3 regions of the Variovorax sp. GW821-FHT10D07 genome follow, and region 1 is predicted to be linked to each of the others. Evidence: predicted binding sites of a transcription regulator. Region 1 holds the regulator's gene; each other region holds the start of a gene.
What was found. Region 1 encodes sigma-54, which starts transcription at its own class of promoters, with help from an activator protein. Its sites were predicted from a motif close to TGGCANGNAANCTGCTTT; they were not measured.
Positions count from the first base shown of each region.

Region 1 (9,977 bases):
CTTCGTGCCCGACGTCGCCTATCACATCGCCAAGTGGGAGCGCGGCTTCCACAAGGTCATCAACATCCAGGGCACCGACCACCACGGCACCATCGCGCGCGTGCGCGCCGGGCTGCAGGCTGCCGGCGAGGGCATTCCCGAGGGCTACCCCGACTACGTGCTGCACACCATGGTGCGCGTCACCAAGGGCGGCGAGGAGGTCAAGATCAGCAAGCGCGCCGGCAGCTACGTCACGCTGCGCGACCTGATCGAGTGGACCAGCACCGACGCCGTGCGCTTCTTCCTGCTGAGCCGCAAGCCCGACACCGAATACACCTTCGACGTCGACCTGGCCGTGGCGCAGAACAACGACAACCCGGTGTACTACGTGCAGTACGCGCATGCGCGCATCTGCTCGGTGCTCGCGGCCTGGGGTGGCGACGCGGCCGTGCTGCAGGGCGTCGACCTGTCGCCGCTCGAGAGCCCGGCGGCCCAGTCGCTGATGCTGCTGCTGGCCAGGTACCCCGAGATGCTGAGCGCCGCGGCCAAGGATTTCGCGCCGCACGACGTCACCTTCTACCTGCGCGAACTGGCGGCCACGTACCACAGCTACTACGACGCCGAGCGCATCCTGGTCGACGACGAGGCCGTGAAGCTGGCGCGCCTGGCGCTGGTCGCCGCGACCGCGCAGGTGCTGCACAATGGCCTCGCGATCCTCGGCGTCACCGCGCCGCGCAAGATGTGAACCCCCTCCCCATGAAGAAGACAACCAGACAACGCGGCAACATCGTCATCGGCCTGATCATCGGGCTGGTGCTCGGCCTGGGCGTCGCGCTGGGTATCGCGGTCTACGTGACCAAGGTGCCGATCCCCTTCGTCACCAAGACGCAGCGCGGCGGTGCCGAGCAGGACGAGGCCGAGGCGCGCAAGAACCGCGACTGGGACCCGAACGCCCCGCTGGCCGGCAAGCCGCAGCAGCCGCGCCCCGCGGCCGCCGGCCCGGTCGGCGCGCCGCCTTCGGGCGACGGCAGCAATCCCGCCACCGCCACGGTCTCGCCCGGCACCCCGCCGCCCACGGCGCCGGTGCCGGTGGTGGTCGCGCCCAAGCCCGCGCGGCCCGCGCCGGTGCCGGCCGAGGCCAACGCGCTGCCGCCCTCGAACGATCCGCTCGGCGACCTGGCCCGGGCCCGCGCCGGCAGCGTCGGCGGCAGCACCACGGTGGCCGCCGCCCCGTCGTCGAGCAGCGGCAATGCCGCGGCCGCCACCGGCTCCGGCGGTGCCGATCCCTTCATGTACTTCGTGCAGGCCGGCGCCTTCCGCACCACCGAGGACGCCGAGGCGCAGCGCGCCAAGCTCTCGCTGATGGGCGTCGAGGCCCGCGTGACCGAGCGCGAGCAGGCCGGCCGCACCGTCTACCGCGTGCGCGCCGGTCCGTTCAACAAGAAGGACGACGCCGACCGCCTCAAGGAGCGGATGGACGGCGCCGGCCTCGACTCGGCGCTGGTGCGCGTCCAGCGCTGAGCGCCGTCCGGCCGGAGAGCGCCGCCGCCGGGTGGCCTCTCCCGACAACGGTCATGGTTTTTCTTTAAGCTTCGCCGCGGTCCGCGCCGCCCCCGGTTTCCCGGAGCCCCGAGCACCGCGCGCGGGAACTCCGCTTCACCGGCCCGGCTCAGTCTGCCGTCTACCAACTGGAGAGCTCTTTCCCATGAAACGTCGTGATTTCTCGCTGGCTGTCGCCGCTGGCTCGCTCGGCCTGATGGCCCATCTGCCCGCGCAAGCCCAAGCCCGCGCGCCCAAGGCCGGCACCGAATACCTCGTGCTCGACAAGCGCGTGCCGGTCGACGCACCGGCCGGCAAGATCGAGGTGATCGAGTTCTTCTCGTACAACTGCCCGCATTGCAACGACTTCGAGCCCGCGCTCGAGGCCTGGGCCAAGGGCCAGCCCAAGGACGTGGTGCTGCGCCGCGTGCCGGTGCCCTTCGTGGGCAACGACGTCGAAGCCAAGCAGCGCCTGTACTACGCGCTCGAGGCGCTGGGCAAGGTCGACGAGTACCAGCCCAAGGTCTTCAACGCGATCCACGCCCAGCGCCAGAACGTGAACGGCGACGCCAACATCGTGGCCTGGGCCGAGAAGAACGGCCTCGACGGCGCGAAGTTCAAGGAGCTGTTCACCTCCTTCGGCGTGGCGAGCAAGGCCAAGCGCGCCTCGCAACTGACCGAGGCCTACAAGGTGGCCGGCGTGCCCGCGCTGGCCGTGGCCGGCCGCTGGTACGTGGACGGCGAACTCGCCGGCAACATGAACAAGGCCTTGGCCGTGACCAACTATCTGATCGGCGAAGCCCGCAAGGGTTGACAAGGTGTGAATAAACCTACTGCGCGCCCCGATCTCGCACCTGCGGTCCTCACCGTACAGAGTACGGCTCCGGTCCTCGGCGCGACCTCGGGGCGCTCGCTACGGTTTCTTCACACCTTGTAGCCGCTCCGCCGCCGGGAGGCCGGAATCCCTTCGAGGGTTCCGGGGCGGCCGGGCCGTCATCCGGCCGGTCGGCAGAACGCGGGGCGATCCCGCGGGGTGCCGTGCCCGGGTTCGCCGCCCCGGGGCTTTTTCATCCGCGCGCATGGGTCTGGCGCGATGGGCCGCATACAATGCAGAGCAAGTTTCGTGCCTCTATGACATCGCACTCTCACCCCACCTCCTCCCTTCGCCGCACCGGTCGCCTCGTGCTGGCCGCGCTGCTGCTGGCCGGCTCCGCCGCCGCCGCCCTGGCCGAAACGGCCGACCGGACCAAGCCGATGAACATCGAATCCGATTCGATGCGCTACGACGATCTCAAGCAGACCAGCGTCTTCACCGGCAACGTGGTGGTCACAAAGGGCACCATCATCATCCGCGGCGCGCGCATCGACGTGCGCCAGGACCCCGAGGGCTACCAGTACGGCGTGGTCACCGCGGCGCCCGGCAAGCTCGCCTATTACAAGCAGAAGCGCAACGGCAACGGCGACGAGTGGATCGAGGGCGAGTCCGAGGTCATCGAGTACGACAGCCGGGCCGACAACGTCAAGTTCATCCGCCGCGCCGTCATGCGTCGCCTGGTCGGCGCCACGCCCAACGACGAGAGCAGCGGCGCGCTGATCGTCTACGACCAGAGCAACGACACCTACACCGTCAACGGCTCGACCGTGCCGCCCAACGCCGGCGTGTCGGCGCCGGGTGGCGGCGGCCGCGTCAAGGCCATCCTCACGCCGAAGTCGGCCGCGCCCGCCGCACCGGGTGCGCCCGGCGCCGCGGCGCCGGCCACGCGCCGTCCCGCGGCCCCGGCGCCCACGCCGGCACCGGGCGCCGGACTGCGCTCCACCACCACGCTGAGCGGCGAAGGGGAAGAACGCAAGTGATCGAAGCCGCCGGAACCCAGGAAGCCAACGGCGTGCCGGGCAGCCGCCTCGTCGCGCGCGGCCTGCAGAAGAGCTATGGCAGCCGCAAGGTGGTCAAGGACGTCTCGCTCGACGTGCAGAAGGGCGAAGTGGTCGGACTGCTCGGGCCCAACGGCGCCGGCAAGACCACCTCGTTCTACATGATCGTCGGGCTGGTGCGCGCCGACGCGGGCGAGATCTCCATCGACGGCGAGCCGATCGCCCACATGCCGATCCACCGCCGCGCGCGCATGGGCCTGAGCTACCTGCCGCAGGAAGCCTCGATCTTCCGCAAGCTCACGGTCGAGGAGAACGTGCGCGCGGTGCTCGAGTTGCAGCGCGAGCCCGATGCCAACGGCCGGCCGCAGGCGCTGTCGAAGCAGCGCATGGAAGAGCGCCTGTCGGAGCTGCTGGCCGACCTGCGCGTCGACCACCTGCGCGATTCGCCCGCGCTCGCGCTGTCGGGCGGCGAACGCCGCCGCGTCGAGATCGCGCGCGCGCTGGCCACCCAGCCGCGCTTCATCCTGCTCGACGAACCCTTCGCCGGCATCGACCCGATCGCGGTGATCGAGATCCAGCGCATCATCAGCTTCCTGAAGGAACGCGGCATCGGCGTGCTGATCACCGACCACAACGTGCGCGAGACGCTGGGCATCTGCGACCACGCCTTCATCATCAGCGACGGCCATGTGCTGGCACAGGGCACGCCCTCGGAGATCGTCGACAACGCCGAAGTGCGCCGGGTCTACCTGGGCGAGCACTTCCGGATGTGATGACCCTCGTGCAAGTCATTTCCTGAGGGCATGAAACAAGGCTTGTCGCTGCGCGTTTCGCAGCATCTCGCGCTGACGCCTCAGCTGCAGCAGTCGATCCGGCTGCTGCAGCTCTCCACGCTCGAACTGAGCCAGGAGGTCGAGCAGATGCTCGACGAGAACCCCTTCCTCGAGCGCACCGCCGAGGAAGCCGCGCGCGAGGAGTTCGGCCTCGACGCCGCCGACACGCCCGCGCCGCGCGAGGACACCGAGCGCGAAGCCGAGAGCGACTACGCGAGCGCCGCGCCCTCGACCTCGAGCAGTTCCACCGAGACCACCTCGTCGTCCGAGGCCGAGCCGGCCCTCGACTCGCCCGAGCGCGAGCCCGACTGGGAAGGCGACGGCACCGTCGACATGGCGCCCGACGACAGCGAATGGGGCAGCGACGCGCCCGCGCGCAACAACAGCAGCACCGGCGACGACGAGCGCGCCGATGCCACCGAGCTCGCGCGCAGCCAGGAATCGCTGCAGTCCTTCCTGCACCGCCAGGCGCTGAGCCTGCGGCTCAACGAGAACGACAGCGCCGCGCTGCGCTTCTTGATCGAGTCGCTCAACGACGACGGCTACCTCGAGGATTCGCTGCCGGCGCTGGCCTCGGGCCTCGCGGGCGACGACAACGACCAGTTCGACGAGCTGGTGCACCACTTCCAGGTCGCGCTGGGCTTGCTGCAGAGCCTGGAGCCCGCGGGCGTGGGTGCGCGCGACCTCGGCGAATGCCTCGCGATCCAGCTGCGCGCGCTGGCCGACGAAGACGAGACCGAGGACGAGGAGCTGGTGCGCAAGACCGCGCTCGCCATCTGCAAGCAGCCGATGGAGCTGCTCGCGCGGCGCGACTTCAAGCGCCTGGCCACGCTCACGCGCACCAACGAGGAGCTGGTGCGCTCGGCGCTGCAGATCATCGCGCGGCTCGAACCCAAGCCGGGCCGCCGCTTCGTCGACGTCGAGCGCAACATCGTCATTCCCGACGTGATCGTCACCAAGACCGGCCGCGGCACCAACGTGAAGTTCCGCGTCATGCTCAACCCCGAGGTGATGCCGCGGCTGCGCGTGCACGACATCTACGCCGGCGCGCTCAAGTCGCACAAGGGCGAGGGCAGCCAGGCGCTGTCGCAGCGGCTGCAGGAGGCGCGCTGGTTCATCAAGAACATCCAGCAGCGCTTCGACACCATCCTGCGCGTGAGCAACGCCATCGTCGAGCGGCAGAAGAGCTACTTCGTGCACGGCGAACTCGCGATGCGCCCGCTGGTGCTGCGCGAGATCGCCGACGAGCTCGGACTGCACGAGTCCACCATCTCGCGCGTGACCACCGCGAAGTACATGTCCACGCCCTTCGGCACGGTCGAGCTCAAGTACTTCTTCGGCTCGGCGCTGGGCACCGAGACCGGCGGCAATGCCTCGAGCACCGCGGTGCGCGCGCTGATCAAGCAATTCGTCGGTTCGGAGAGCGTGAAGAAGCCGCTGTCGGACAGCCAGATCTCCGAGATGCTCAAGGAGCAGGGCATCGAGTGCGCGCGCCGCACCGTCGCCAAGTACCGCGAGGCGCTGCGCATCGCGCCCGCCAACCTGCGCAAGGCCCTGTAGAAAGCCCCCGATGGCCCGACGCCTGCTGTCGCGCTGTGGGCCCTGGGTGTTTGCCATCGCGGCCGCGCTGCTGGCCGCCGGTTGCGCCACCTTGCCCGACGAGGCCCCGCGCGCGCCTACCAAGGCCATCGCCGTGTCGAAGGACACCGCGCTCGGGCGCATCGCGCTGGCCGCGCAGCCCGACCCCGACCTCAGCGGCTTCCGCCTCATGCCCGGTGGCGACTTCGCCTTCGACACCCGCATCCAGCTCGCGCGCCGGGCCCAGCGCACGCTCGACGTCCAGTACTACCAGATCGAGAACGACGAGACCGGCCGCTACCTGCTGCGCACCCTGCGCGATGCCGCGCAGCGCGGCGTGCGGGTGCGCGTGCTGATGGACGACCTCTACACCGCGGGCGAGGACGAGCTGCTGCGCGGCTTCGCGGCCACGCCCAATGTCGAGCTGCGCCTGTTCAACCCCTTCCCGGCCGGCCGCGGCAGCCTGCTCGCGCGCTTCACGGCCTCGCTGTTCGACTTCAGCCGCGTCAACCGGCGCATGCACAACAAGCTGTTCATCGCCGACGGCGCGATGGCCGTGGCGGGCGGGCGCAACATCGGCAACCAGTACTTCCGGCGCACCGCGGGCGAGAACTTCATCGACCTCGATACCTTCGTGACGGGCGCGCTGATCCCGCGCCTGGGCAGCCTGTTCGACCAGTACTGGAACAGCCCCTACGTGCGGCCCGTCGAGTCGGTGGTGGCGAGCGCGCTGCCACCGGACGAACTGCGGCGCCGCTTCGAGGTCGCCACCGGCCCCGACACCACGCCGCCGCCGCCGAAGCCCGCGCCCAACGACCTGCTGGGCTACGGCCCGATCGCCGAGGACCTCGACGCCGGCCGGCTCGGCCTGATCTGGACCACGGCCGAGGCCTATGCCGATTCGCCCGACCGCGTGATCGGCAAGACCGCCTCGTATGGCGGCGTGCCGCTGCTCGACGTCGACAGCGTGCGCTACAACGTGGTCGAGCAGATGCGCCGCGCGCGCAGCGAGGTGACCATCGTCTCGCCCTACCTGATCCCGGGCGCCGCGGGGCTCGAGGTGATGAACGAAATCCGCCGACGCCAGGTGAGGATCAGCGTGGTGACCAACTCGCTCGCCGCCACCGACGAGCCGCTGGTGCACACCGCCTACCGCCGCTACCGGCCCGAGATGCTGCGCCTGGGCGCCGAACTCTACGAACTCAGCACCAACCGCACCCGCCGCAGCGTGCGGCTGGGCCTGTTCGGCACCTCGGTCGGCCGGCTGCATGCCAAGTCGGCGGTGATCGACCAGCGCATCCTGTTCGTCGGCTCGATGAATTTCGACCCGCGCTCCGAGGTCCACAACACCGAGATCGGCCTGTTCATCCGCAGCCCCGAGATGGCGCAGCAGGCGCTGAAGCTGCTCGAGGTGCTCAAGCAGCAGGGCGCCTACAGGCTGCGTTTCGCCGAAGGCAGCGACTCGCGCCTGGAGTGGGTCAGCGAGGAGGCCGGCAAGACCACGGTGCTGAGCGAGGAGCCCGACTCGGGCTTCTGGGATCGCACCATGCTCGAGCTGCTGGCGCCGCTGACGCCGGAGAGCCTGCTCTAGGCGGTTTGGGCGGCTTTCGCAAACCGTCGGTTTCCGTTCCGCAAACCTCGGCCTGTCATGCTGTGGTGCCCCTGCGAGCAGGGGGCCCGAACACCACCGACAGGAGCACGCGCATGAAATGGATCCACTACACCGCGCCCGGCGCGGCCGCCAGCAGCTATGGCGTGCTGGAGGACGATCGCGTCCGCGCGGTGAACGGCAGCCCCTTCGGCGGCCACGATTTCACGGGCGCCGTGCATCGCCTGGCCGACGTGAGGATCGAGGTGCCGCTGCTGCCGCGCACCTTCTATGCGGCGGGGCTCAACTACGTGCGCCACATCAAGGAATACGCCGAGCGCAGCGGCCAGACGCTCGCGATCCCCGAGAAGGCCGACATCGGCTACCGCGCGGTCAACGCCCTGGTTCCGCACGAGGCGGCCGTCGTCATTCCGTCCAACGCGAAGCAGGTGGAGTACGAGGGCGAGCTGGTCGTGGTGATCGGCCAAAAGGCCCGCCACCTGAGCGAGGCCGACGCGTTGTCGTGCGTGCTGGGCTACACCATCGGCAACGACGTGAGCGAGCGGCTCTGGCAGGCCTCGGACCGCACCTTCTGGCGCGCCAAGAACAGCGACACCTTCAAGCCGATGGGGCCGTGGATCGAAACCGATTTCGACCTGGAAGCGGCCCGCACCACGGTGCGCGTCAACGGCGAGGTGAAGACGCAGTTCCGCACCGGCGAGATGCTGTTCGGCATCGCGACCTTCATCAGCGCGATGACGCGGCATCTCACGCTGTACCCGGGCGACGTGATCTGGATGGGCACCGACGGCAAGTCGCCGCACCTGAAGGCCGGCGATGTCGTCGAGGTGGAGATCTCGGGCCTCGGCTGCCTGCGCAATCCCTTCGTCGCCGAAGAGGCCTGAGGGCGACCGTTCAACGGCCCGCGGTGCCGCGCGCCGCGGTGGTGGCCGGCAAGGCCCAGTCGGGCGGATGGCGCGACCATTCGCGCAGGAACTCCAGCAGGTGGCGCACGCGGCTGGGCATGTTGCGCCGGGTCGAGAACACCACGTGGATGTCGAGTTCCTCGGGCACCGCGCCGGGCAGCAGGGCCTCGAGCGTGCCGGCCTTCAGTTCCTCCGACACCATGTAGTGCGGGTGCAGCGAGATGCCGGTGCCCAGCAGCGCGCACTGCTTGATCGCATCGCCCATGTTGGCGCGCACGGTGCCGCGCACGCGCACCTCCTGCGGCGGATTGCCGGCGAACTTCCACACGCCCGAGCCCGACTTGATGATGTGCACCAGGCAGTTGTGGCGCGCCAGGTCGGCCGGCGTGGCGGGGCGGCCGTAGGCCTTCAGGTAGGCCGGCGACGCCACCACCACCTGCGGCGCCTTCAGCAGCGATTGCGCGACGTAGCTCGCGTCCTCGAGCGAGGGCGCGATGCGGATCGAGAGATCGAGCGCCTCGGCCACCAGGTCGGAGCGGCCGTCGTCATGGACCACCGTCACCTCGATGTCCGGATAGCGGTGGGTGAACTGCGCCACCACGCGCATCAGGTGGTAGGCGCCGAACGAGGGCGGCGTGCCCACGCGGATCGCACCGCGCGGCAGCTGCACGGCATCGCGCACTTCGCCCTCGATCGCCTCGTAGCGCTCCAGCAGGTCGCGCCCCGAGTCGAGCACGCGCGCGCCGGCCTCGGTCAATGCCACCTGCTTGGACGTGCGCTTGAGCAACTGCGCGCCCATCGAGGCTTCGAGCCAGGCCACGTGCTTGGTGATGGTGGCGCGCGACACCGAGAGCTGCATGGCGGCGCGCGCGAAGCTGCCGCAGCGCGCGACCTCGGTGAATATCTGAAGGCAGCGAAGGCGATCCACGTCGTTCGACCCGGTTCAAGGTTTCCAAATCGCAAACCTTGGATTGTCGAACAGGGTGTGTCAGCGGGCAAGCCGACTCCTAGACTCGTCCGCCACATGACCGCCGATGTTTCCATTCCCGACGCCGCGCGCCTGCTGCCCGAGCTGACGCAGGCGCTGCACCGCTTCTTCCATGCGCTCGACCGGCGCGACTACGACGCGATGCTCGCGCTGTTCGCCGACGACTGCCGCTGGCTGCGCCAGGGCCGGTGGCTCGAGGGCAAGCCGGCCGTGCGCGCCGCGCTCGAAGCGCGCGCCGCCGATGTCGAGACGCGCCATGTGCTCACCAATGCCCATGTGAGCGCGCAGGACGGCACATCGGCCGAGGTCGAGGCCTACATGACGGCCTATCGCCATCCCGCCGCAGCGCAGCCCGACGGCGCGCCGCCGCGCATCGCCGGGCCGCTGCGCTTCAACCTGACGACCACCGTCTTCCGCCGCGATCCGGGCCATGGCTGGCGCATCGCCGAGCAGCGCATGGTGACGGCCTTCGACTTCGCCTCCGCCGAATGAAGAACGCCTTGCCCGCCTCCTTCGTCCACCGCGGCGTCGCCACGCGGCTGGTGATGCGCGAAGGCGCCATCGACGGCCTGCGCGCCGAGCTCGATGCGCTGGGCATCGCGCGGCCGCTGGTGCTGGGCGGTGCGCGCACGCAGCGCTCGGCCCTGTTCGCGCGCAGCCTCGCGGCGCTGGGC
Region 1 is NZ_JBWKMZ010000022.1:47,467-57,443, forward strand. It holds gene argS (arginine--tRNA ligase) at 1-724, shown strand, start outside; gene AC07PU_RS38640 (SPOR domain-containing protein) at 736-1,500, shown strand; gene AC07PU_RS38645 (thiol:disulfide interchange protein DsbA/DsbL) at 1,685-2,332, shown strand; gene lptA (lipopolysaccharide transport periplasmic protein LptA) at 2,650-3,372, shown strand; gene lptB (LPS export ABC transporter ATP-binding protein) at 3,369-4,163, shown strand; gene AC07PU_RS38660 (RNA polymerase factor sigma-54) at 4,194-5,783, shown strand; gene AC07PU_RS38665 (phospholipase D family protein) at 5,794-7,392, shown strand; gene AC07PU_RS38670 (fumarylacetoacetate hydrolase family protein) at 7,506-8,294, shown strand; gene AC07PU_RS38675 (LysR family transcriptional regulator) at 8,305-9,243, opposite strand; gene AC07PU_RS38680 (nuclear transport factor 2 family protein) at 9,340-9,795, shown strand; gene AC07PU_RS38685 (iron-containing alcohol dehydrogenase family protein) at 9,792-9,977, shown strand, end outside.

Region 2 (9,977 bases), on a different contig from region 1:
AGCAGCACCACGGTGACGACGTCCGATGGCTTCCAACCCGTTGGCGACTTCACCGGCGATCAGAAGACGACGCTCTATACCAAGCTGTATGCCGCAGCGGCAGCGGGCGGTACGCCTCTGCGCGGCGCGCTTTCCAAGATCGGCCGGTACTACGGGCGTCGCCTCTCCGGCCAGACCGAAGCCAACGACCCGGTCCAATACGCTTGCCAACGCAATTTCGTGCTGCTCTCCACCGATGGTTACTGGAACAAGGGCGGCTCTCCAGGCGCGACGGAGGGCAACAGCTACACCGCCCTCGATCTGGATGGCAACAACGTGGGCAATCAGGACAGCACGGAGGCAAGGCCCCTGTTCGATGGCACAACGACGACCACTACCTACAGCCGAACGGCCTATCAGGTCGGCACCAGAGGGGCCAACAGCTGCAACAACAATAACAGCCCCTACAGGGTGAGGGCCACGGACCAGACATCCACCGACAACAGCACATGGACGCCCGAGGCCGCGGCGCCGTCGAGCAACAGCGGTACATGCCGAGCGGGCACCTATGTACTCCCTGGAACGTCTCCACAACTCACGGCTGCTTCGAGCGCGGGACCAGGGACTGTCTACTCCACCGTGACTTCGACTACCAACTCCACCGGGGGATCTTCGAACTCCCTGGCTGACGTGGCCGCGTACTACTACAAGACAGACCTGCGCTCAACCAACTGCACTTCGACGAGCTCGGGAATCTCGCAAAACGTCTGCAGCGACATCGTTCCGACATCTGGCCGCGATACGGCGAGACATCAGCACATGACCACGTTCACCATCGGCCTGGGCGTGAGCGGGACGTTGACCTACGACCGCAACTACCTCACGCAGACCTCGGGGTCCTATGTCGACTTGACGAATGGCACGACCAACTGGCCCGTCCCCGAGACCGTCAACATCTCGGGCAACTCCGGCGACGCCCGCAACATCGACGATCTCTGGCATGCCGCAGTGAACGGTCGTGGCCAGTACTATTCGGCGCTCAATGCAACGCAGCTTGCGGAAGCCATCAGCGGGGTGGTGAGCGCCATCCAGGAAGTGACGGGTTCCTCCGCCGCCGCAACGACCAGCACGCTTGAACTCGTGGCGGGCGACAACAATCAGGTCTATAGCGCGAGCTACACGACCGGAACCTGGACGGGGGACCTGAAGGCCTATTCGCTGGACGGCACGAACGCCACGATCAGTGCCAACCCCACATGGTCTGCGCAGACCAAACTGACCGGCACGACGTACACCGCGCGCACCATCTACTACCGCCGCTCAAGTACCAGTGCGCTGGGCGCGTTCACCTCCGCCAATCTCACCGCCGATGGATTAGGCGATCACTTCAACCTGTGCGGAAACGCAAGCCACACAGGGGTGACTCAGTGTCAGACCTTGAGCGATGCTGACAAAGCTTTGGCCAACAGTTCAACAAACCTGGTCAACTTTCTCCGTGGCGACCGCAGCAATGAAAGAGCGAACACTGCGATCGGCAGCACTGCAGCGCTGTATCGCGTTCGCGCAGGGGTGCTGGGCGACATCATCAACGGCGCCCCGAGATATGTGAGCAAACCGGATTTCGGCTATTCAGATGCGGGCTACACCGACTTTGTGCGGAACAACAGGAATCGCAAGCCCATGATCTATGTGGCAGCCAATGATGGCATGCTGCATGCGATCTCCGCCGACACGACAGATGGCGGCGCCGAGTTGTGGGCCTACGTGCCCACGACCGTGGTGCCCAATCTCTACCGCCTGGCCGATTCGAACTATGCGAACAAGCACAACTACATGGTCGACGGTGCCCCGGTGGTCGGCGACATCTATGTGGGCAACGCCTGGAAGACGATTCTCGTCGGTGGCATGGGCAAGGGCGGGCGTGGCTACTACGCGCTCGACATCACGGACCCGCAGAATCCGCGATCGCTGTGGGAGTTCACCGACGACAACTTGGGACTGACTTTCGGCAATCCCGTCATCACCAAGCGCGCGGATGGCACGTGGGTCGTGGCGTTCGCGTCGGGCTACAACAACGTCAGCCCTGGCGACGGAGTGGGGCGGCTTTTCGTGCTCAACGCCAACACGGGTGCGAGAGCTCGCGCGGACATCAGCACGGGCGTGGGCAGCACTTCCGCGCCGAGCGGACTGTCGAAGATCAATGGGTGGATCGATCAGGAGTCGGACAACACATCCAAGCGTTTCTACGGCGGCGATGAACTGGGCAATCTTTGGCGCTTCGATATTGACGGCGTGACGCAACCCTACAACTCGGCAATGCTGTTGGCTCAATTCCTGATCAATGGAACGACGGCACAGCCAATCACCACGCGCCCTCGGTTGACACAGGTGAATGGCAAACCGGTCGTCGTCATCGGTACCGGACGCTATATGAGCACGGGCGATATCACCAATACGACGCAGCAGAGCATCTACGCCATCAAGGATTCGCTTGCAAGCACGGGCTTGGGCGATGTTCGTGCCGGCACCACGCTGGTCCAACAAACGATTACCGTGTCGAACAAGGAAGCGACCATCACCAGCAACCCGGTCAACTGGACGACTCAGAACGGCTGGAAAGTGGATCTGCCTCAGTCAGGTGAGCGGATATTTGTTGACATCGCGCTCCAGGGCAGCGTTCTTGCAATCTCGACGGCAATTCCTACTGGCGATGCATGCAGTTCTGGCGGCAGCTCCTGGAACTATCTGCTCAACACAGCGAGCGGTGCGGCACTCGAGAACAAAGCGGGAGCGCTCGTCAGCGCAAATTCCGTGATCGTGGGGCAGAGTTTCGTGAAGCTGGCAGATGGGACGCTACGGCTTTTGCGGCAGCTTAGCGATGGCACGACTTCATTGGTGAGAACACCGTCGAGCACCAGTTCGAGCATTACGCCACAGCGGACTTCGTGGAGGGAGCTCACAAACTGAATACTTCAGTATGCCAAATCTCTTAGGCTAAGCGATGTGACACCTCTCGGCAGACCTGCGTTGCAGATGCGACATACATTCGCGTTCACAACAATTTATCTTGATCCCGCAGTATCGACAGAACGGAGCTCGCAATGTGTGACTCCGAGCCAATACCCTACTCCTAGGCCTACACTGGCTGAAGTGAAGTATCAACAAGCTCTTTGGAGTCATCGAGAAGGCGCGAAACAGCAACGCGAGGTTGATGCCGTAGCACGGCCGACGCTAGGCCTTCGTAGCTCTCTTTGATTGAAATTTGTGTAAGTTTGCCTGCGGGCCCACATACACAAAGCGCACTGTGCGAAGCGTACGACCTTGCCGTTGGTACGACCCCGCCTCGATGAACTTTTGAGTGATGCCAATTCGAGGCCTTCTCGCCAGACAGCCGCCACGAAACCATGCCGTTGCCGGCCAATAGCAGGTCGACCGTCACACACCCACATACCGAAACAAGAACGTTTGGCGCAGAGCTTGCGCTCTTGGAGATACGCCTGCATGAAGACCATGCAGCGCTGGATCGCCTGCAAGAAGTCTCAGCCGACGTTGGTGTGCACGGAATGCGATCTAACGTACGACGGCTAACCTTGTCAAAGTGCCCTAGCTCCTTGACGTCAATGCACAGCAACTCATCAGGGCTGCGCCTAGCCATGCGACACAGTTCCACGATAGCAAGTATCGGATGGGCTCGCTGGAACAAGGCGGTCTCCTAAGTCAAGAGGACCTGTTAAGCAAACCCGCCGCACCATCGGAGGTATCGAGTCGACCACTTGCAGACCATGATTGCGCGAGTACCACACATCTGCGCTGCTTGAAATATCTCTAGACGCTCTACAGCAGGCCAATAAGGTCTTCTCAAGCTTTTCACCTATTTCGGGGCTCGAGTGAGCTTATTACTTCTTCGCTTCTTGAAAATCAACGTCAATTAATTGCGGAAATTCCTTTCGCAGTTCACGCCAACTGTTTTTTGCCTTTTCGCAAAACTTTCCAGAATTCGTTTTGCACAACATTTTCAAGGCCCAACTCGACTCTTTATTTCTTCCATTCAACCCTCCGATAAATGCATACTTGAATAGCAAATTGCCCCATCCATATCGAACCACAACTCGGCGCGACCTTTCAATATCTTTTTCCGACATTGCTTTTTTTGGAACAAGCTGCGCCATGTAGCTCAATTCGTAAAGGCCCGTCAGCAAATATGTCTTAGGAAGACGAATCTCTTCCACTTCACCTATTTTTGCAGCCTGATACTGCAATTGCCGCCAAGACTCTTCCAGCTTTAAATACTCCGCCATCAAAACAAAAACTGCCGCGCCGCCAATTAGCGAAACAATAAAAAAAAATTTTTGCAGAAAAAGCATTTCGGTTCGGGCATTTTTCTCCATGGAAATTCGAGAATCTCTGATTAAAATCCCGCCCACCAACCCGATCGGAAAAAGAAAATAAGAATAACTCAAAGGATATTCAAAAAAAGAGTGAATAACCACAGCGATCGGCATTAAGAATATGGCCAACTCACTTGGGGTTCGAATTTTTTTTGCTCCTTTCCATAGAAGAAAAACAAAACCGCCTGCAATTCCAATTCCCGCTGGCACGCCAACCCAAAGCATAAGGTCAATAAAAATATTGTGTGCGGACTCTAAGTATAAATGCAGCGGAGGATAATTTTCGGCGACCTGTTGCTGCGCAATGGAAACTTGATTCCAGCCATAACCTGTCCACGGGGATTGGAAAACGGCGTCAATCATTTGAGGCCAAATATTAAGCCTTGCCTCTTTGTTGAAACGTTCCTGGGAAACCCCAAGAGTATCAAAAATTAGAAGGGAAGCGTTTATCTCCTTCCACCCAAAGAATGCAAAACAATAAACAAAAATAGGAATTAATAACCCTTTGAAATTGAATCTTGTAGGGATTTTTTTTTGATACGCAAGCCAAATTATAACAATAATAATAGTTGACACCGCAGCAGTTCGAGACTGAGTAATTCCCGTCCCAAAAGAAAGCAAAGCCGCTATTAGCAAAGCAGGTGCGGCATCTATTTTTCTTTGCTCAAACAAACAAAGCAAACTCAATTGCCCTAGAAGAAATAAAGTTGCCAATTGATTGGGTTGCGCGAGATTTGCATAAGGACGGCCTCCCGGCTTTAAATCGACAATAAAAACTCCAAGCCACCCCAAATTCATCCACTGATGGATTTGAAAAAATAAAGAAACAACCCCAGAAAAAATAATCGCGCAAAATATAGGGGTTGCAAACTCTATTGCATCACTTGAGTTTTTAATAGAAGGAATGCCGTTTCCGAAAGAAAGCAGCAGGCCAAATCCCAGCAAATACAGCCCTGGAACGAGAGCATCCGAGAAATAAAAGATCTCCCCGCCCGCCATTTGAGTCAAGGGAATAATAGAGAGAAAAGGTGCCCACCAGATTAATGGGAAATTTTGTCGCCTGCCCCAATCAACAAGAGAGGCAAAAATCAATGGCAAAAAGGCAATTCCCGCCAGCATTTCTTGATGAAATGTAACCCAAGGCGAGTAATGGTTTGGAGCAAGATATGCCAAGGGGAGCACCCATCCCAACCAAAGCATTGAGTAGCGAGATAACTTTTCCATAAAAAAAACGGCGTGCAAGCACGCCGTTTTGTTGTTTTAAATTTTTTTAGGAGCCGCGGCACGAGCCGGGCAGATACTTTGCGTCGATTCCGTTACCACCGCCATCGGGGCCGCAAATCCAGCGATTAATCGTCGAGCCCGCCGTAGGCGCAGTTACCGCTGTTGCGCTTGTCGAAGGTGTCATCGAAATCTTTTTGCTAGCCGCACCCTTCAGATCCGGAGCTGCCGATGTGGTAATGACAATAATACCGCCGGTCGTAGTCTCCACACTTTGAACGTACTTAGTAGCAGCGCTCGTTGAGTTGCCCTGCTCGCAGCCCCAAGCGTTATCTCCAGGCAAAGATGCACCCGTTGTGCTTTGAACCGTTTCGGTAATGCTAGTGCGGCAAGCAGAACCAGCGAGAATAGCCTCCGAGATTTTTGCACGAATCGTGTAATCTTGATAAGCCGGCAGCGCCACAGCCGCCAAGATACCAATGATCGCCACAACGATCATCAATTCAATAAGGGTAAAACCCTTCTGCACATTGCGTGCGATGGAACGACGGTTCATTTCACTAACTCCAGGTTGGTTGGGTTGGTTGTCACTCCCGGGAGTCCTCCCCCCGGAGCGGAGAACCTTCCGCAGCATCCGTGCCACCCGTTTTGACGTCCCGTCAGCGACCTAACGCGTCACCCCTGACCACATTGGCGTTACTGCATGTGACAGAAGATGTATCAAGATGCGACACATGGTGACAAATTTGTCATGCCATCCGTGCTGCGCGGCCGGGCTCAGAAGGTCAGGATGCCGTCCGCCTTGAGCCAGCGGATGTCCCGTTGCGCCAACCCCGGCACCTGCCGGCCGGCCAGCGATTCGATCTGGCTCATGATCTCCTCGGTTTCGGCCGGCTTGGTGTGGGTGATGTAGATCGGGTAGTCCTTGCCGGGCTCGATGTGAGCCAGCTCGTCGGCCAGCATGGTGGGCGACAGGTGCAGGCTGCGTTCCGCCAAGGCTTGTTCGCGGTTGCTGAAGGCGGTCTCGATAACGAGCATCGCGACCTCGAGCGCGTTGACGCGGTCCCAGAACGGCGCGTTGCGCTCGGTGTCGCCGCTGAAGACCCAATGGGCACCGCCGTCGGCACGGCTCACGGCGAAGCCGCAGGCGGGCACGGTGTGCACGGCCGGCAGCACCTCGATGCGCTTGGGCGTGGCGCTGCCGAGCAGCAGCGTCTGGCCGACGGCGATGTCGTGGAAGGTGACGAAGGGCGCCTCGGGACTCGGGATGCTCTCGAAGTCGGGCCAGATGATGTTGTTGAACACATGGGCGCGCAGCGCCTCGATGGTGGCGCGCAGCGCATGCACGCGCAGCGGCCGGGTGCGGCGGCCGCCAACGGCGTCGAGCATCAGGGGCAGAGCGGCGATGTGGTCGAGATGGCAGTGCGTGAGCACCATGTCGTCGACACCGGCCATTTCTTCGAGGGTGAGGTCGCCGACGCCGGTGCCGGCATCGACGAGCAGGTCGGTGTCGACCAGGAAGGAGGTGGTGCGGCAGTCTTTGGCGATGGCGCCCGAGCAACCCAGCACACGAACCTGCATTGTGAGAGACCCCTTGTCTGTGTCTGTCATTTGGTTTCGAACCGGGTCGCACCGTCCCACGACGGGTCGTGGGGACGCAACGCCATCGAGGCTAATCTCTGCGCGTAGAGCTGGTAAAGGACTTTTTTGGCATCGGCCACGAGGAGGGGGTCCAGCAAGTTTCGGCCCAAGGCCCAGTCCTGGCGCCGGTAGGCGGCCAGCACCTCGGCCCAGCGCTCGAGCCGGTGCGCCTCGCGCACGGCGACGACGTCGGCTTCGTCCAGGGCGACGGCCAGCGGCGTGAACACGGCGACGGCCTGGGCCCGGCCCTTGACGAACACGCTGTCGAGCTCCTGCCAGACATAGGCCGGCGCGAACTCGCGCGTGCCGCCGCTGGCGACGATCTCGACGCCGTAGTGGCCGCTGAGGCCCTCGAGGCGCGAGGCTAGGTTGACCGCGTCGCCGACCACGGTGTAGCTGCGCCGCGCGGCCGATCCCATGTCGCCCACGCTCATGACGCCGCTGTTGAGGCCGATGCCGATGCTGATCTCGGGCCGGCCGATGGAGCGGTGGATGCGGTTGAGGTCCTGCACGGCCTCGGCCATGTCGAGCGCGGCATTGACGGCGAGGCTGGCGTGGTCCGGCGTCTCGAGCGGCGCGCCCCAGAAGGCCATGACGCAATCGCCCATGTACTTGTCGACGGTGCCGCGGTGCGCGGTGATGACGTCGGTGAGGCGGCTGAACACGGTGTTGAGGAAGGCCTGCAGCTCGGCCGGCGACATCTGCTCCGAGAAACGCGTGAAGTCGCGCATGTCGCAGAACATGACGGTCATGGTCTTGCTCTCGGCGCGCATGCTGTAGTGACCGGGGCGCTCCAGCATCTCGTCGACGAGCTGCGGCGGCACGTAGGTGCCGAAGAGCTGCACGAGGCCGCGGCGCGCGCGCGACTCGACCAGGTAGCCCCAGCTCATGTTGAGCAGGAAGGCGAGCGCGACCATGGCCAGCGTCGAGGCCAGCGGCAGCACCAGGCCGTGGGCGACGTAGAGCCAGGTGTTGAGCCCGACCAGCAGCGCGGCCACGGCCAGCATGAAGGCCACGGCGCGCAGCGCGGGCAGCAGCGACAGGCCGATGGCCAGCGCGATGCCGGCGATGAACACGGTCAGCACCTCGTAGCCGGGCGCGTAGTCGGGCACGGCGAGCAGGCGGTCGTCGAGCAGCGCCGAGACGATGTTGGCATGCACCTCGACACCGGCGAAGGAAGGTGCCGCGGGCGTGGCGCGCAGATCCTGCAGGCCCGGCGCGGTGGCGCCGACGAGCACGATCTTGTCCTTCAGCTCCTCGGGCGCGAGCCGGCCTTCGAGCACGTCGGCGGCCGCCACGTAGCGGAACGAGCCGCCGCGGCTTCCGCCCGGTCCGCGGAACGGCACCTGCATGCTGGCGTTGCGATCGACCGGCACGCGCAGCTCGCCGATGCGCAGCGACTCGAGCTGCGCGACCGGACTGTCGGGCACCAGTGCGGGCACCACGGGCGGCGAACCGTTGGCGAGCCGGTAGACGGCCAGCGCGAGCGACTCGTAGTAGCCGGGCCGGGCCTGGTCGCCGTCGTAGCGTGCGATCAGCGGCACGCTGCGGATCACGCCGTCATCGCTCTCGCCGACCAGGGTGTTGAGGAAGCCCCCGCTGGGCGCGGCCTGCGCGAGCACCGGCAGGCTGGCGCCGAAGCCGTTCCAGTGCGTGGTGTAGCCCTGCTTCGCGGGCAGCGCGTCGGCGGGCCACAGCGGCGTGGCGGGCAAGGCGCCGCGGGCGCGCGGCGTCTCGGCCTGCGTGAAGTAGTAGCCGAGCGCCACGGGCCGACCGGCGAGCGTGCGCGCCAGCACGGCATCGTTGTCGAGCGAAGGCGCGAGTTTCTCGACCTCGCCGGCGAGCCCCGGGATGCCGCGCAGCGGGCCGTCCGCCAGCTCGCGCAGCCGGTCGATGCCCGAGCTGCGATCGGGCTCGACGAACATGACGTCGAAGCCCACGACCTTGGCCTGCTGGTGCGACAGCAGTTCGGTCGCGAGCCGCGCCACCTTGTCGCGCGGCCACGGCCATTGCCCCTGGCGCGCGAGGCTCGCATCGTCGACGTCGACGATCACGATGCGCGGATCGAAGGTGCCCGGCATGGTGGCGCGCAGGCGCACGTCGTAGATCAGGTGGTCGAGGCGCTCGAGCATGCCGGCGTGCCAGAGCCCGGTGGCATGCGCCAGCGCCAGCAGCACGGGCAGCAGGGTGACGGCGATGCGCGCCCAGTGGCGCCGCAATGCACTCATGATCGACCGGAACCGGAACCGGGATCGGAATCGGGGCCGGTTCGCCGACGGAAGACCCGCGGCTCAGACCCGCGCGAACTGCAGGCGCAGGGTGCCGAGTTCGAGCAGGTCGCGCTCGTGCAGCGCGACGGCCTCGACACCCAGCGGCTCGCCGTTGAGCAGGACGGCGCCCATGACGCTCGCCGCCACGTAGCCCTGGCGGCGGCGCGTGACGACCGCGACGGCAACGCCGGGCTTGCCGACGGTGGTGACGACCTTCTGCAGCGGCAGGTCGTGCCCGGCGTTCTCGCCGGCCAGCACGCGCAGCACCGGCACGCCGAGCTCGACCAGCGCGCCCGATTCGGTGGGCGCGGCGGACAGCGGAATGGGGGCGGAAGACTCGGTGCCGACGACGACCTGGACCGGCGTGCCGGCCGCGGGCGCGACGCTGCGTGCGCGGTAGTGGATGCGGCAGCCGCCGACCTCGATGACATCGTTGTCCTTGAGCGTCCGCTTCTGCACGGCCACTGCATTGACGTAG
Region 2 is NZ_JBWKMZ010000009.1:297,544-307,520, reverse strand. It holds gene AC07PU_RS25610 (pilus assembly protein) at 1-2,946, shown strand, start outside; gene AC07PU_RS25605 (PglL family O-oligosaccharyltransferase) at 3,876-5,609, opposite strand; gene AC07PU_RS25600 (pilin) at 5,638-6,144, opposite strand; gene AC07PU_RS25595 (3',5'-cyclic-nucleotide phosphodiesterase) at 6,366-7,169, opposite strand; gene AC07PU_RS25590 (CHASE2 domain-containing protein) at 7,196-9,457, opposite strand; gene AC07PU_RS25585 (FHA domain-containing protein) at 9,521-9,977, opposite strand, start outside.
Region 2: a site for sigma-54 is predicted at 6,213-6,230, ahead of AC07PU_RS25600 (pilin). Genes of this name have one in related genera too.

Region 3 (9,977 bases), on a different contig from region 1:
GCTTCGAGAAGATTCCGGCGCGCAGTGCGCTGGCGGCTTGAGCGGCGCCCGGCTCAGATCGGCTGCGTCAGGTAGAGCGCCTCGCGCCCCACGATCACGCGCTGCGCGGGCATGAACACGGTGCAGTCGTCGACCGGCGCGCGGATCTCGTCGGGGCCGTTGGTGGCGATCAGCTCGCCCTTGGCGAAGGTCTCGAAGCCGATCAGCGGGCGCACGAAGGCGAAGTCCTCGCTCTGGATCACGTGCGTCTGCAGCAGCTTGAAGCGGCGCTGCGGCTCGGGCGCGGGAGCGGCCGGGTCCTTGTCGACCAGGCCGAAGTAGGCGAGGAAGTCGTAGGTGACGGCGGTCGCCAGGTCGGAGGCCGAGCGCAGGAAATGCTGGCCGCACTCGACCACCATCGCGACGCCCTTCCCGTCGGGTCCGCCATGGCTGCCGTACTGGATCAGCGGCGTGCCCGAGCCCAGGCCGTCGGGCATCACGAGGTGCACGGGCGGCCGGCCGATGGCCATCGCCACCTTGGCATTGCGCTCGAAGGACGGGTAGACCCAGAACGGCACCACCGGCTGGCTGGTGGAATGGATGTCGAGGATGTGGTCGGCCGCATCGACCACGGGCCGCAGGATGCGCGCGCGGCGCAGCTCGGGGCTGTCCTCGCTGCCATCGAGCCACTCGGGCGACCAGATGCGGTTGAGGTTGTGGACGATCTGGCGGCTGTCGTAGGGCGCGGCCTCGGTGAAGGACTCGTAGGCGTCGATGTTCGCGAAGCTCACGGTGAGCGTGCCGATCTTCGGCCGCACGCCGTGGTCGAGCAGGTGCGTGGCGGCCGTCATGCCGCAGATCTCGTTGCCGTGCGTCAGGGCGTTGATCAGCACGTGCGGGCCCGGTTTGCCCGATTCGAAGCGGTGCACGTAGTCGACGCCGACATTGCCCTGGCGGTAGGCGGAGAGATCGCGCGGGAGGACTTCGAGGGCGGGTGGAGATTGGGTCATGGTGGGGTGTGGCGGCTCGGGCGGGAACGGGGTCGCGCGAGTTTGCTACAGGCGGCGCGTTCTTGCTGGGCGCGCACTATGCGCCTTCGCGCACCAGCGCATAGCGCGTGCCCCTGCCCTGACCCGAACGCTCGAGCACGCCCGAGGTCGCCAGGTCGGTCAACTCGCGATAGGCCGTAGCGCGCGACACGCCCGCGATGGCGGCGTACTTCTCGGTGCTCATGCCGCCCACGAAGCCGCCGTTCTCCGCGTCGTAGAGCTTGTTGAGCACCTTGCGCTGGCTCGGCGTGAGCGCCGGATGCGCCGCATCGAGCCGCGCCCAGAATCCGGCCTTGGCGCCCGCCGCCTGGATCTGCGCGAGCGTGCGCAGGCAGGCCTGCTCGACCCGGCCGGCGAACCAGCGGATCCATTCGGTGACGTCCATGCCGTCCTGCGCGCAGGCGGCCTGCAACTGCGCGTAGTAGCCGCCGCGGTCGAGCCAGAGCTGCTGCGAGAGACTGAACAGCCGCTGGCTGCTGCGCAGGTCCTGCGCCAGCGCGAGATCGCTGAGCGCGCGCCCGATGCGGCCGTTGCCGTCCTCGAAGGGATGCACGAGCTCGAACCACAGGTGCGCGATCGCGCTGCGCACGATGCCGTCGATGCGAGGCCGCTCGCGCCCCTCCTCGAACCATTCGAGCAGGGCCTTCATCTGGGCCGGCACGTCGCGCGAGCGGGGTGCCTCGTAGTGAACCACGTCGGGCTTTCCGAGGCGCGGCGTGACGATCTGCATCGGGTCCTCGTGGGTCCGATAGGCCCCCGTGACGATGCGCGCGATACCGCTGCGACCGTTGGGAAAGAGGGCCGCATGCCAGCCGAACAGAACGTCCTCGGTCAGCGGCCGGTCCCAGTCGGCGACCGCCGACTCGACGATATCGAGCACGGCCTCGGTGCGGGCGTCCTTCGGTGCGCGGTTCGCCGGCACGAGCCCCAACCGGCGCGCCGCGGAGGCGCGCACGGAATTCAGCTGCAGCGTCTCGCCCTCGATCTGCGCGGTGGCGATGGCCTCCTGGGTCCACTCGTCCAGTTGCAGCGCGGTCAGGTCTACGAGTTGCAGGTTGCCGGCGACGCCGAGCATCCGCCCCTGGGCCAGCCGGGCTGCGGCCAGTGCAGGCTGCAAGGCCTGCGCATCGAACTCGAAGCGCGGCCAGCGAGGGGCTTGCCAGATCCACATGAAGCGCATTCTAGAAAAATACGCTTCAAAAATGAAGCGTATTTTCTGGATTTACGCTTCAGCCGTGAAGCGATGACAGCGGATCCGCGCTTCAGGCCACCGATTCCCCGCGCCGCGCGAGGCACGCCGCCAAAGCATCGACCCCCAGCTGATAGACCCCCTGACGCCGATGCACCTCGAACCCCAGCCGGCGGTTGATCGCGAGGATCGGCGCGTTGGCTTCCGAGTTGTAGGTCACGACGGTGCGCAGTTCGGGATGCAGCGCGCGCACGCTGTCGAGCATCACGGCCTTCACCGCCTTGGCCAGCGAGCGGCCGCGCCAGGCGCGCGCCACGCCGGTCAGGCGCTGGTGCAGGCGGTCGGGGGTGCGCGGGTCCCAGTGCGCTTCGCACATCGCGGCCAGCGTGCCGTCGGCGTCGACCAGCAGCACCAGGTGGTGCTCGCCGCCGCTGCGGTCGAGTTCGCGGTACCAGTTGGCGTAGCCGTCGAGCTCGTAGCGCGCGGGCGGCAGTTCGAGTTCGCCGAGCGGCATGTCGTTGAACAGGTCCGAGAACGGCGCCAGCAGTTGCGCGAGGCGCTCCATCGGCGTGCGGCCGGGATGGATCTCGAAACGCAGCGCGCCACCGGCCGTGCCCTGCGCCTTCCAGCGCGCGAGTTCGTCCGCGTCGAGGCCGTCGATCCGCATGCGGTTCTCGACCACGCGGTGCTTGAGGACTGCACCCAAGGCCTCGAGGAAGGCATGGCCCGGCGGGTAGAAGGTGTTCATCGTGGCGACGGTCTTGCCGTGCTCGCGCATGAAGGCCAGCAGCGGCACGAGCAGCCGGCTGCCGATGCCGCGACGCCGGTGCGTGCCCAGCACGCCGAGCCAGGCCTCCGCGTGCAACGCGAACGGCTCGCTGTTCGGTGCGTCGGGCCGGCGCCGCCAGAGGATGAGGTTGCCGACCAGCTCGTCGCCCTCGCGCGCGACGAAGCGCTCGGCCTCGTGGAAGGGCATGCGGCGCCGCGCGTCGTGCTCGAAGTCGGCATCGGCCGCCTGCGGCTCGCCGGGGTGCAGTTCCTCGTCGCGCAGGCGCCGGTAACGGTGGAAGCGCGCCCATTCGGACGGATCGTCCATATGGACATCGAAGCGCCGGATCTCGATCGTGTCGTTCGCCATCTCCCGTCCTCCATGTTTTTGTCGGGGGCGCGATTGTGCCGAAGCGCGGTCGCGTCGCGCGCGCGGGCGAGCGCATCTTTGGCTTGGCCGAAGGTTGGCGCTTCACAATGGCATTTCCGCCCCCTTCGACGAGGAGTTCGCACATGCCCTTCCCGCCGCTGTCCCGCATGGTCCTGGCCGCAGCGGCCCTGCTCGCACTCGCGGGCGCCGCCGCAGAGGAAACGAAGACCGACCCCGTCTACACGCGCGCTCGCCTGATGTCCTCGCACGAGGAGCCCGGCGGCAAGCTGTACCTGCACCTGAAGATCCCGCCGCGCTCGAAGCTGCCGTTCACCACCCAGACCTTCAGGCTGGCCGACCGCAAGCTCGCGGCCGACATCGCCGACGGTACGCCGGTCGAGTTCGTCTCGCGCCACCTCGACGGCGAGAACACGGTGGTGGCGATCCGCGCGGTGGCCGAGTGCCCGCGCTTCCAGACATGCTGAAGCGCGGACGCGCCCCGGCCGGCCTCACCAGTTGACTTCGCGCTCGGGCGTGGCCGAGATGTGGTGGATCGAGAGGTCGGCGCCGTCGAACTCCTCTTCCTGCGACAGCCGCAGCCCGACGGTCTTCTTGAGCACGCCGTAGACCAGCGCGCCGCCGAGCAGCGCCCAGACCACGCCCATGGCGGTGCCGATGAGCTGCGCGCCGAGGTTCACGCCACCGATGCCGCCCAGTGCCTGGGTGCCGAAGATGCCGGCCGCGATACCGCCCCAGGTGCCGCACAGGCCGTGCAGCGGCCAGACGCCGAGCACGTCGTCGATCTTCCACTTGTTCTGCGTCAGCGTGAACATCGCGACGAAGATGGCGCCGGCCACGCCGCCCACCACCAGCGCGCCGATCGGGTGCATCAGGTCGGAGCCCGCGCACACCGCCACCAGGCCGGCCAGCGGGCCGTTGTAGACGAAGCCGGGGTCGTTCTTGCCCATGGCCAGCGCCACCAGCGTGCCGCCGACCATCGCCATCACGGAGTTGACCGCGACCAGGCCCGAGATCTTGTCGATGGTCTGCGCGCTCATCACGTTGAAGCCGAACCAGCCCACGCACAGCACCCAGGCGCCGAGCGCGAGGAACGGGATGTTCGACGGCGGATGCGCGGCCAGCGAACCGTCGCCGCGGTAGCGGTTGCGCCGCGCGCCCAGCAGCAGCACGGCCGGCAGCGCGAGCCAGCCGCCCACGGCATGCACCACCACGGAGCCCGCGAAGTCGTGGAATTCATGGCCCGTGACCGAGGCGATCCAGTCCTGGACGCCGAAGTGCTTGTTCCAGGCGATGCCCTCGAAGAAGGGATAGATCAGCCCGACGATGACCGCGGTGGCGATCAGCTGCGGCCAGAACTTGGCGCGCTCGGCGATGCCGCCCGAGATGATGGCCGGGATGGCGGCCGCGAAGGTCAGCAGGAAGAAGAACTTCACCAGGTCGTAGCCGCTGCGGGCCGACAGCTCGGTGGCGCTGACGAAGAAGTGGGTGCCGTAGGCCACGCCGTAGCCGACGAGGAAGTAGACGATGGTCGAGACCGAGAAGTCGACCAGGATCTTCACGAGCGCATTGACCTGGTTCTTCTTGCGGACCGTGCCGAGTTCGAGGAAGGCGAATCCCGCATGCATGGCCAACACCATGATCGCGCCTAGAAGGATGAACAGCGCGTCTGCGCCCTGTTTGAGTGCGTCCATTGGAGCTTCTTGCTGGTTTTTGGATTGATTTGGTGCACCGCACCTGAATTCAGCAGGACGGCGGGCCAATGAAGCAAAAATGGTGCCTACAAGCTCATCAATGGTGCGAAACGGGCCGAGATGGGGCTGAGTGAGCCCGATGGGCGGGCGTGGCGCACCGGAACGGATGCCGCCTGACGGTGCATGACGCACCCTCGCGGCGGCTCAGGCGGCGGTCGCGCCGCGCAGGGCCTCGCGGTAGCGCCGGCTGCACGGCACGGTGCTGCCGTCGTGCATGTGCAGCCGGGCATCGCCGCCGTCGAGCGGCTCGATCTCGCGCAGCCGCGAGAGATTGACCGCATGGCTGCGGTGCACGCGCACGAACAGCGCGGGATCGAGCTGGGTCAGGAAGTCTGTCAGCGTGGCGCGCAGCAGGTAGTCGTGGCCATTGACGTGCAGGCCGACATAGTTGCCCTCGGCCTGCAGCCAGTCGATGTCGCCGGCGGCGATCAGGAATTCGCGCCGCAGCTTGCGCACCAGGAAGCGCTCGGGGCGCGCGGGCGCCGGGGGCGGCGCGGGTTCGGCGGGCGGCGGCGGCGGCGCGTCCGCGGCCGGTGCTGGCTCGGCATCGGCCGGGCGTGACGGCCGTTGCGGCCCTTCAGGCGCCTCGTCCGGCGCGTCGAGCACCCGCGCCTCGCCCTGCCAGCGCAGCATGAACAGCCGGTAGGCCCAGATCCCGAACACGATCGAGACGTAGGCGCGCACGTCCTTCAGGTACTCGTAGCCCCACTGGGCGGCCCAGCCGCCAAAGGCGTAGTGCTCGCCGGCGGCGGCATAGGCCAGCGAGCGCAACGCGAACATCGCCATCACGTGGACCACGCTGAACACCACGCTGGCCGCGAGATGCCAGCCCAGGTAGCGCACCAGCCTGCCGGGCGCGAGCGAGGCCAGCGGCGACAGCCGCCGCTCCAGCGCCACGATGGCCGGCACCAGCAGCAGCAGCACGAGGTGGCTCGAGCCCTCCCAGACCACGATCTCCCAGGTCTCGCGCGGCACGGCGCGCGAGCGCGCGTCGACCATCGCCACCGTGGTGTTGAACAGCGCCTGCAGCGCCATCACGACGATCCAGAAGCCGACCTCGACATGGCGGCGGATCGGCTCGTAGCGGTGGTAGAGGTCTTTGCGCGGGCCGGCCATGGCGGGCGATTGTCGCGATCCGCGTGGCGAATGGGGCGACAGCGGCGGCCCGGGGACGGATTTCGCCCCCTGTTTCGTCCCACCGGGACCACCGCTCGTCACAAAGTGCCGGCGGTCCGTCCCCCCGGCCGCGCCGCCACCGCGCCGCGCCCGGACCATGGCCGCTCGTCCACCCCGATCCAGGAGCCCCCATGCCCGCCGACCGATTTCCACGCCCCTCCGTCCCGCCGGCCGCCGAAGCGCGCCGGCACGACATCGACGCCCTGCGCGCCCTCGCCTTCCTGCTCGTCATCGTCTACCACGTGGCGATGTACTACGTGGCCGACTGGCCCTGGCACCTCAAGAGCCCGCATGCGGCCGAATGGCTGCAGTGGCCGATGCGGATCCTGAACCTCTGGCGCATGGACCTGGTGTTCCTGATCTCGGGCGTCTCGCTGGCCTTTCTGAGCCGGCAACAGGGCACGGCGGCGCTGCTGCGCGGCCGCGGGCTGCGGCTGATGCTGCCGCTGGCCTTCGGCATGGCGGTGGTCGTGCCCTGGCAGGCCTATGCCGAAGGCGTGGCCAACGGCCTGGTGGCGCCGGGCTTCGGCGCCTTCCTGCTGCGCTACCTGCCGATGAGCCAGCCCTGGCCCAAAGGCGCCTTCGCGGGCGCCGAGTTCGGCATCACCTGGAACCACCTCTGGTACCTGCCGTACCTGTTCGTCTACACGGCCGCGGTGGCGCTCACGCTGCCGCTGTGGCGTTCGGCCGCGGGCCAGGCGCTGCGCCGGGCCTTCAACGGGCTGCGCGGCGGCTGGCTGTTGCTGCTGCCGGTGCTGCCGCTCGCGGCCTTCACGCTGCTGCTGGCGCCGCACTACCCGCCGACCCACAACCTGGTGCGCGACCCCTTCCTGCACAGCATCTACTTCACCGTCTTCCTCTACGGCTACTGGATGGGCGCCGACAGCGGCATCTGGCGCGAGCTCGAGCGGCTGCGCCGCGTGTCGCTGGCGCTGGCCGTGGCGGTGGTCGCCGCCTACATCGCGGCGCGCACGCTGGGCGCCGGCAGCGTGCCGAACGAAGTCAACGCCGTGCTGCGCTCGCTCTACCTCTGGGCCGCGGTCGCCACCCTCCTCGGCCATGGCCACCGCTACCTGAACCGCCCCTGGCCCTGGCTGCGCTGGGCCAATGCCTCGGTCTATCCCTGGTACATGCTGCACCAGACGCTGATCGTGCTGGCGATCGTCTGGCTGGCGCCGCTGGCGCTCGGCCCGGTGCTCGAGCCGGCGCTGATCCTCGCGGCCACGCTGGGCGGCTGCTGGCTGCTCAACGACGCGCTGATCCGCCGCGTGCGCTGGCTGCGGCCGCTGTTCGGCCTGCCGATGCAGGAAAAGCGGACGCCGGATCGGGCGCCCGCGGCGGCCCTGACGGCCGCGCGCTGAAGGCCTCAGCCCTTGTCGTCGGGCACCGGCACCAGGATCGTGCTGCCCGTGGCCAGCAGCTTCAGCGTGCCGTCCCCGGCCTCGCCGAACAGTTCGGCCGCGGTGAAGACCTGCTTGCGCCCGGCCTTCACGACGCGCCCGCGCGCCACGAAGACACGGCCCAGCGCGGGCGCCATGCAATCGACCGAGAAGTGCGAGGCCAGCACGCGGCCCGCCACGGTGGCGGCCGCGAAGCCGCAGACGGTGTCGAGCAGCGCGCCGATCATGCCGGCATGCAGGAAGCCGGCGTACTGGCCCATGTCGGCCTCGCGCCATGCCATGCGCAGCTCGGCCTCGCCCTTTTCCGCGCGCACGACTTCGAAGCCGGCCCAGCGGTTGAATGCGGCCGTTCGATTCAAGGCCTGGATGGTGTCTAGCATCGGATGCTCCTTCGAGAGGGGGACTCTCCTTGTCGACCAGAATGGGTCGAGCCCACTCTACGAAGCGCCCCCGGCCCGGCCCGTCGCGTCCGTGACCGGAACGCGCGCGGCAGTTGCATCGGCGACAGCCCGCGCACGCAGCGCGAGCGCCGCGATCGACAGCGCGAAGGCCAGCGCGCTGGCCGCGCACCGCCAGAGGTTGGCGGCATGCCAGCGTGCGCGCGTCTCGGCCCAGTCGGGCGGCAACGCGCGCGGATCCCACGACTCGGTGTAGGCATTGAGCGGCAGGTTCACCTGCGCGGTGAACACCACGATGCCCAGCGCATAGAGCACACCCGCGAACGCGAGCAGGCCGAACCAGCCACATCGCCATTCGCGCCATTCGCGCCAGGTGGCCGCGAGCGCCAGCGCGCACAGCAGCGGCGGGCCGAAGAAGAAGCCGAAGAACATCGCGTGCCGCACATGGCGGTTGAGACTGGACTGCACCGCGGCATAGCTCGCGCCGTCCATCTGCAGCGTGGCGAGGCTGACGTTGAAGCCGTAGGCCCAGAAGAAGCCGGCCATGAGGCCGAAGGCGAAGACGGCGAGGCCATGCAGGCCCCAGCCAGCAAAAGACAGCGCGAAGGAGATCGATGAGGTACGTGGCGACATGCGCCGACTGTGGCGCGCACCGCCCCGGCCCGCCTTAACCTGCGATAAGCCCCATCTCCGCGCGCAGCCGCGACAGCGAGACATCGGTCATGCCGAGGTAGGACGCCAGGTGGCGCAGCGGAATGCGCCGCGCCCAGTCGGGCCGCTCGCGCAGCAGCGCCTCGTAGCGGGCGCGCGCGTCGCATTGCAGGAAGGCCTGCTCGCGCCGCAGCTTGTCGTCGAACAGGCCCGCCAGCGCCGCCAGCCGCAGCGCGGTCCACGAGGGCAGCGCCGCGACCGCCGCTTCGAGCAGGTCGCACGGCAGGCAGCGCACCACGGCGGGCTCGAGCGCCGCGATGAAGAAGGCCGCCGGCTCGTCGCGCAGCAGCGGCGTCACGGGCCAGACGAAGGCGTCCTCGGCATGGAAGTTCTTGTTCGACTCGCGGCCCTCGGCATCGAGGTAGTACAGCCGCAGCAGCCCGCGCTCGACCCAGAAGGCATGGCGCCAGGCGTTGCCCGCAGCCAGCAGCACGGCATGCGGCGCCAGCGTCTCGCGGCGGGCCGCGCCGGCGAGCGCGGCCAGCGGGCCGGCACCGAGTTCGGGGAAGCGGCGTGCCAGGGCCGCGTGCCAGGCGGGATCGGTGGCGGCCGGCTGCTGCATCGTCCGTTGCCTCAGGCGACCGCGTCGTCCTCGGCGGCCGCGGCCTTGCCGCCCTTGCGCTGCTGCTTGCGCGCGGCCTTCTTGGCCTCGCGCTCGGCATCGGCGCGCTGGCCCTCGGCCAGCCACTGGGCGAACTCCTCGGGCGTCTCGAGCGTGATGCGCCCGAGGTTGCCGGCGCGGAACTCGTGCATCACGATCTCGGCCGCCTTCTGCAGGTTCACGCGCCCCTTGCCGAGCAGCGCGCCGCGCTTGCGGCCGATGGTGTCGAGCAGCGCCTCGTCGCGCATCTCGGCGAGCTCCCCGGGCGCATGCTCGTGCTCGACCAGCTTGAAGCGCGCCACCAGCCCCGCCGCGTAGTGCTGCTTGAGGTAGCCGAGCAGCTCGAGCGCCACCTCCTCCTCGTCGAAGGCATTGCGCCCCACCGCACCGCTGGCCGCGAGGTTGTAGCCGCTCTTGGGCACCACGATGCGCGGCCACAGCATGCCGGGCGTGTCCCAGAGGTAGAAGTCGTCGGCCAGCGTGATGCGCTGCTCGAGCTTGGTGATGCCGGCCTCGTCGCCGGTCTTGGCCTTGCGCCCGCCGGTCAGGGTGTTGATCAGCGTC
Region 3 is NZ_JBWKMZ010000005.1:35,494-45,470, reverse strand. It holds gene AC07PU_RS17155 (ORC-CDC6 family AAA ATPase) at 1-41, shown strand, start outside; gene AC07PU_RS17150 (M14 family metallopeptidase) at 54-989, opposite strand; gene AC07PU_RS17145 (DUF4172 domain-containing protein) at 1,066-2,199, opposite strand; gene AC07PU_RS17140 (GNAT family N-acetyltransferase) at 2,291-3,355, opposite strand; gene AC07PU_RS17135 (hypothetical protein) at 3,499-3,840, shown strand; gene AC07PU_RS17130 (ammonium transporter) at 3,865-5,067, opposite strand; gene AC07PU_RS17125 (LytTR family DNA-binding domain-containing protein) at 5,272-6,243, opposite strand; gene AC07PU_RS17120 (acyltransferase family protein) at 6,435-7,664, shown strand; gene AC07PU_RS17115 (PaaI family thioesterase) at 7,670-8,083, opposite strand; gene AC07PU_RS17110 (anthrone oxygenase family protein) at 8,141-8,734, opposite strand; gene AC07PU_RS17105 (Crp/Fnr family transcriptional regulator) at 8,769-9,374, opposite strand; gene ylqF (ribosome biogenesis GTPase YlqF) at 9,386-9,977, opposite strand, start outside.
Region 3: a site for sigma-54 is predicted at 5,138-5,155, ahead of AC07PU_RS17130 (ammonium transporter). Genes of this name have one in related genera too.